DNA from 3 places in the Rhodococcus pseudokoreensis genome. Region 1 is predicted to be linked to each of the others. Evidence: riboswitches for the same ligand, from Rfam matches in the RefSeq annotation. Region 1 holds a riboswitch; each other region holds the start of a gene.

Region 1 (2,261 bases):
TCGCCGCTCGCGACGGCGTCCCGCGCATCGGTCCGGACATCGGCGAGCGCCTTCTCGCACCCGGGTTGCCCGGTGCAGGCGCTGACGTTCAGCCACGGGGAGTTCTCGTCGAAGATCAGGCCCATCGGGGCGAGGACCCGGACCACCTGCTCGGCGGACCACTCGTCCAGATCGCACAGCAGCACCGTCTTCCACGGCGTGACGATCACCGGCTTCTCGACCGCGGCGAGGAACTCCGCCAGCCGGGCGTCGAGGACACCGAATGCGAGACCGCCGCCGAGGGTCACGTTGCCGTCCGGCTGGTCGAGCCACCCGATCGGCGGCCGGTGCTCGTCGAACCCGGGCACCGGATCGGCGGTCGGTGCGAGCGTCAACGCCGACAGCGTCCGGTCGACCCCGTCGGCGATTTCGGACAGCCGCCAGTGTCGATCGCGCAGTTCCAGGAAGACGCGGGCGGCATCGACGAGCACCGACACCGCGTCCGCTGTCGGGATCCGGGCCCCGCTGTCGCGACCGGCGAGGATCAGCGCGACCTCCGCCCCATCGACCGCGTGGACCCCGAAATCGCCGCCGAGCGCCGAGACGTCGCCGCGTCCGTCGTCCAGGGTGAACAGGGTGCGGCCGGGCAGGTCCGCCAACGCGGAGTCGGCGCACAACGTCCGGTCGAGGACACCGACCAGTTCGCGCAGGTCCGTGAGACCACCGATCCGGCCGGTCAGCGGCGAGACGAGGATGTTCCGAACCCGCTCGTGCGTCTCCGACGGCAGCAGGCCAGCGCCGGCGAGCCGCCGGGCGAACTCCAGCGGGTCGCGGACCGCCCGCAGTTGCGCGTTGCCGCGGGACGTCAGTTCGATCTCGCCGTTCCCGAGGTCGCGCGCCGATTCCGCGAGGGTCTGCACCTGGGCGGAGGTCAGCAGGCCGCCCGGGAGGCGCACCCGGGCGAGCGCGCCGTCGGCCGCCTGGTGGACCTGCAACGCGCCGGGACATGCATCGGGGCGGGAACGGGAGTCGACCATGGTCCCAGGTTACGTCCGGCCCCGGGTAGCATCACCAGCACTTGCGACAGCAGGAGAGGAAGCCGGTGAGAATCCGGTGCGGTCGCGCCACTGTGAGCTCGCCGAAACCGGTGGGCGAGCCAGACCCTCACCTGCCGTCCTCCGACCTCCGGTTCCGCACAGAACCACCGCCACGGGGCGCGACACCCCCAGGAAGGCTCCACACGTGATCCTGCTGCTCTCCACCTCCGACACCGACCTGCTCAGCGCACGCGCCAGCGGGGCGGACTACCGCTGGGCCAACCCGGCACGGCTGCTGGTCGAGGAGGATCTGCCGGGACTGCTCGACGGCGCCGACCTGGTGGTGGTGCGCATCCTCGGCGGCAAGCGGGCGTGGGAAGAGGGGCTCGACGCGGTCCTGGCCAGCGGACTGCCCGTGGTGGTCCTCGGCGGCGAGCACGCCCCGGACGCCGAGTTGATGGAGTGCTCGACGGTCGCGGTCGGTGTCTCGGCAGAGGCGCACAACTATCTCGCCGAGGGCGGCGCCGACAACCTCGCCCAACTGCACCACTTCCTGTCCGACACCGTGCTGCTGACCGGTCACGGTTTCGAGGCGCCGGTCCACCTGCCGAGCTGGGGTGTCGCGCCGTTCGCGCCCGACGCCGACGCGGACCGCCCCACGATCGCCGTTCTCTACTACCGCGCCCAGCACCTGGCCGGGAACACCCGCTACATCGAGGCCCTGTGCGACGCCGTCGACGCGGCGGGCGGCACTCCGCTGCCGATCTTCTGCGCGTCGCTGCGCACCGCCGAACCGGAGTTGCTGACGACGCTGCGCCGCGCGGACGCGATGGTGGTCACCGTGCTCGCCGCCGGCGGCACCAAGCCGGCGGGCGTCTCGGCCGGCGGTGACGACGAGGCGTGGGACGTCGCCGCGCTGGCGGCGCTGGACGTGCCGATCCTGCAGGGGCTCTGCCTGACCAGCAGCCGGGAGTCGTGGGAGTCCAACGACGACGGACTGTCCCCGCTCGACGTCGCCACCCAGGTCGCGGTCCCCGAGTTCGACGGCCGGCTGATCACGGTGCCGTTCTCGTTCAAGGAGATCGACGCCGACGGCCTGTCCACCTACGTTCCCGACGCCGAGCGCGCCTCCCGGGTGGCGGGCATCGCCGTCCGGCACGCCCGGCTGCGGCACATCCCCGCCCCCGAGCGCCGGATCGCCCTGATGCTGTCGGCGTACCCGACGAAGCACGCCCGCATCGGCAA
Region 2 (2,261 bases), 7.5 Mb from region 1:
GGCGCGCACCTCACCGCGCTGCGCCGCGTCCTTGCGCCAGCTCAGCGCGTTGATGCGGTGACCGAGGATCGCGAGCAGCGCAGGTACCGCGGTGAGGGACAGCAGCGCAGCACTCGCGACGGCGGCCATCGCACCGAACCCGAGCGACTTGATCACGTCCTGCGGGAACACCAGCATTCCCGAGAACGCGCACACGAGAAGCAGTCCGGAGAACAGTACGGTGCGGCCCGCGGTCAGGACGGTGCGCCGGGTCGCCTCGGCCACGTCGGCGCCGGATTCGAGTTCCTCGCGGAAACGGCCGACGATGAACAGGCCGTAGTCGATCGCGAGCCCCAGGCCGAGCAGGGACGCCACGTTGATCGCGAACGAACTGACGTCGGTGAACAGGGTCAGCAGGCGCAGGGTCGCCAGGGCGCTGAAGATCGAGAGCAGCCCGACGAACACCGGCACGGCGGCGGCGACCAGTCCGCCGAAGATGAAGACCAGCAACACGAGTGTGATCGGCAGCGCGATCGCCTCGGCCCGCACCAGGTCCTGCTGCAGCCGGTTGTTGAACGCCACACCCACCACCGAGTTACCCGCGAACTCGGTGTCGATACCCTCTACCTCGAGCTTCGGCAGCAGGTCGTTGAACGTGGCGGCGGTGATCCCGGCATCCGGGTCGACGGTGATCGCGGCCGACGCCTTGGTGCCGTCCTCCGACACCATCAGTTGCTTCCGCGTCGCGTCCGCCGTCCAGTACGACGTCACCGAATACGTCGGCACCTCGGCGGCGAACCGGTCGAGACTCGCGGTGACCTCGGGGCCGATGTCGTCGAGGGTCTTCCCGTCGGGTGCGGTGTAGATGGCGATGATGTCCGGCGTCTGCGGACCCAGATTGGCCTCGACGATCCGTGCCACCTCGGCGGATTCGCTACCGGGGTCGATGAATCCGCCCGAGCTGAGCTTCGCGAACACACCGGTGCCCCACACGCCGCTCACCAGGACGGCGAGCACGGCGAGGGTCAGGACCCACCATTTGCGTGAAACAACGGTCGAGGCCCAACGTGTCATGCGTCAACTCCGGGTGGTCGGGGGCGGTCGGCTGCGACTGCCGACTGTAGTGCGGATCGAGGGATTGCCGGTGGGGGTGTGACGCGGGTCCCGGCAAATCGTGCATACTCGGCAGTGCACTTGCAGTCACACGCACGGGGGAAGCCGGTCCGAATCCGGCGCTGACCCGCAACGGTAGGCCACCAGAGCATTTCGGTGGCGAGCCCGATTACCCGGCGTGTGGTGTGCGACATCCTTTTCGTCGTGGTCTACGAAGCGGAGTCCCGCAGGCGCGCCTCCACGGGGGCGTCTGCCGGCTTCTCATTCGTGGCTCCGAGCCGCAATGAGGTTTACATGCCCAGTCAGTTGTTCCGAAGTTCCGCGCTGGTCACGCTTGCCGTGGCCGCGCTGGTGGTCGCCGGATGTTCGCGCGGGGAGTCCGTGGGGCAGAGCGCTTCCACCGAATCCTTCGCCGAACCGGTGTCCGTCACCAACTGCGCGCGAACGGAGACGTTCGACGCGCCGCCCCAGCGCATAGTGAGCATGAACGATCACGTCACCGAGGTGCTGATCGAGATGGGGGCGGGCGATCGCATCGTCGGCACGGGTTACGGCGACGCGACGCCGCTGCCGGAGTTCGCGGAGGCCTTTGCGAAGATCCCGAAACTCGCGAAGGAATACCCGACCCGGGAACAGATCCTGGACCTCGACCCCGACCTGGTGGTCGGCGGCATGCGCAGCGCGTTCGACGAGAAGGAGGGGCGCTCGCGCGAATCCCTCGGCGAACAGGGCATTCCGACGTTCCTGTTCTCCGAGTACTGTGGGCAGGGTTTTCCCGACATCGGGCTGCTGCGCAGCGATTACACGCAGCTCGGTGAGATCCTCGGCGTTCCGGACGAGGCGCGCGCCGTCACCGACCGGGTGACGTCCGGGCTGCAGGCCGTGCGGGACGAGATCGCAGGCACCACCCCGGTTCCGACGTTCTTCTACGATTCCGGCGAGGACGTTCCGCTGACGATCGGCGGTGTGGGTGTCGGCCAAATCATCGCGGACCACGCGGGTGCGGCCAACCTCGTCGCCGAGGGGGAGAAGCCGTATTCGAAGTCCACGTGGGAGATCATCGGTGAGCGCGCCCCGGAGGCGATCGTCGTCCTCGACTACGGCACGACGAGCGCGCGGGCGAAGATCGACTTCCTGACGTCGCACCCGATCATGTCGACGACGCCTGC
Region 3 (2,261 bases), 5.0 Mb from region 1:
GGTGCCCGGCCTGCGCGATGCGGACGTACTCGGCGCCGGGATGCCGCTCCGCCATGGTCCGCATCTGGCCGTCGGGGGTGATGGTGAACTCCCCCTCGATCAGCAGGGCCGGAACCGTGATCGACGCCCACTGGTCCCAGAAGTGCCGCTCGCCCCACTCCGCCGAGATGTCGCGGAACGTGTCGACGTCGCCGTGCAGGTACCAGCCGTCGGCGCGCTGCTCGAACGAATCCAGGAAGTACTGTCCGGCAACCGGACCGAAGAACTCGAACAGATCCTCCCGGGTCGCGAACGGCTGCGGCCAGTTCGAGATCATCGCCGCCCAGTCGTCGGCGGTGCGGCCGCGGAAGTCGGGGGCCATGTCTTCGAGGACGAGCGCCGACACCTTCTCCGGGTGCTCCGCCGCCAGGCACCAGGCGTGCAGGGCGCCCATCGAATGGCCGATCACGACCCACGGCCCGGCGAAGGGCGCGAGCGCCTCGGACAGGTCGGCGACGAACGCTTCCGTCGTCAACCGCGACGGTGCGGGCCTGCCGTGGCCTGCGGCGTCGAATGTGTAGACGTGACCGTGCTCGCGCAGCCACGGCACGTGCCGTCCCCACGTCCGGGCACTGCCCATCAGCCCGTGCAGCAGCAGAATCGGCTGTCCTGTCCCACCCTCGTCGTGCAACGCACTCTCACCCGCCACCACTCCGACGCTAGCGGAGTAACCTCGCCCGCATGGCAGTGGTGAAGATCAACGCAATCGAAATCCCCGAGGGCGCGGGCCCCGAACTCGAGAAGCGCTTCGCGGCGCGCGCACACGCCGTGGAGAACTCTCCCGGCTTCCTCGGCTTCCAGCTCCTGCGTCCGGTGCAGGGCGAGAAGCGCTACTTCGTCGTCACGCAGTGGGAGAGCGAAGAGGCATTCGCGGCGTGGCGCGACGGTCCGGCCCGGGAAGCACACGCGGGTGAGCGGAAGAAGCCGGTGGCGTCCGGGGCGTCGCTGCTGGAGTTCGAGGTCGTACTCGACGTCGCGGCGGCGAACAAGAGCTGAGCGGCGGAGGCGGGCCGAGGATTGACACGACGGCCCGCCGGGTGCAAAAGTTCGCAGGACAATGCGATGGTTCGGCAGGAATCCGGTGCAATCCCGGAGCGGTCGCGCCACTGTAAATCGGAGTAGTCCCTAGCGGGAACCACCTCGACAGCCAGATACTGCGGCCATCGCCTGGACCTAGGGGACGCGAAATCCCAGGAGGAACTATGGCACTCGCATACGCACCCGGCTCGTCGGTCGACACGACCCGCCTCGCCGTCATCTCTTTCGCGATCGTTCTGTTCGCGATGCTCGCTCTCTACCTCGTGGGATTCGACCAGGGCGCGATCTCGCGCAGTGGCATGTACATGCACGAATTGATGCATGACGGGCGCCACCTCCTGGGTCTGCCATGCCACTGACCGATTCCTTCACGAAACTCCTCATCCGCGGTCTGCTGGCCGGCCTGATCGCAGGCATCCTGGCCGGCGGCGTCGCGTTCGTTCTCGGTGAGTCACACATCGACGCGGCCATCGCGATCGAGGAATCGCACAGCGCGGCCGAACCCGCAGGCCACTCGCACGACGCCACCCAGGCGGACGAGCCTGCCGGGCACTCGCACGACGAGGAAGACGCGCTGGTCAGCCGCAACGGGCAGCGCTTCGGACTGTTCCTCGCCACGTCCCTCGCGGGACTGGCACTGGGAGCGATCTTCGCCGTCGTCGCGAATTACGCACGTCGGGTGACGACGCTGTCGGGACCGCTGCTCGGTCTGAGCCTGGCCGCGTTCGGCTGGCTTGCAATCGAGGCGGTGCCGTTTTTCAAGTACCCCGCCAACCCGCCCGCTGTCGGAGACCCCGAGACGATCAACCAGCGCACCTGGCTGTGGCTTGCCGCAGTCGCGCTAGGCCTGCTCGCCGTGGTGGCGTCCGTCTTCGCGGCGAAGGCCGTCGCCGCACAGGAGTTCCTGTCGGTGCGGATCGCGGCGCCGGTAGTCGCGTTCCTCGTGGTGGCGACCATCGGATACCTCGTGCTACCCACGATCAACGAAGTCGGTGACGACTTCCCCGCAGTGCTGCTGTGGCAGTTCCGGCTGTCGTCCCTCGCGACGCAGGCCACGCTGTGGCTGGTTCTCGGACTCGTGTTCGCGTTCCTCACGGAGCGTGCGACCCGGGCCACGGCGCCCGCCTCGGCGAACGCCGCCTGACCCATGTGAGTGGCACGGTGTGCTGGAGCACTCCATGCCA

The links. Region 1 has a riboswitch for cobalamin ahead of cobN (cobaltochelatase subunit CobN). Riboswitches for the same ligand answer to the same signal wherever they lie in the genome.
Region 2: another riboswitch for cobalamin. It lies ahead of JWS13_RS10105 (ABC transporter substrate-binding protein); the one in region 1 lies ahead of cobN (cobaltochelatase subunit CobN).
Region 3: another riboswitch for cobalamin. It lies ahead of JWS13_RS20960 (CbtB domain-containing protein); the one in region 1 lies ahead of cobN (cobaltochelatase subunit CobN).

The regions. Positions count from the first base shown of each region.
Region 1 covers NZ_CP070619.1:8,517,133-8,519,393, forward strand. Annotated here, with positions in the region: gene cobG (precorrin-3B synthase) at 1-1,016, opposite strand, end outside; cobalamin riboswitch at 1,023-1,165, shown strand; gene cobN (cobaltochelatase subunit CobN) at 1,222-2,261, shown strand, end outside.
Region 2 covers NZ_CP070619.1:989,684-991,944, reverse strand. Annotated here, with positions in the region: gene JWS13_RS10110 (MMPL family transporter) at 1-1,053, opposite strand, end outside; cobalamin riboswitch at 1,147-1,287, shown strand; gene JWS13_RS10105 (ABC transporter substrate-binding protein) at 1,387-2,261, shown strand, end outside.
Region 3 covers NZ_CP070619.1:3,472,424-3,474,684, forward strand. Annotated here, with positions in the region: gene JWS13_RS20950 (alpha/beta fold hydrolase) at 1-688, opposite strand, end outside; gene JWS13_RS20955 (antibiotic biosynthesis monooxygenase family protein) at 721-1,035, shown strand; cobalamin riboswitch at 1,086-1,218, shown strand; gene JWS13_RS20960 (CbtB domain-containing protein) at 1,242-1,436, shown strand; gene JWS13_RS20965 (CbtA family protein) at 1,427-2,221, shown strand.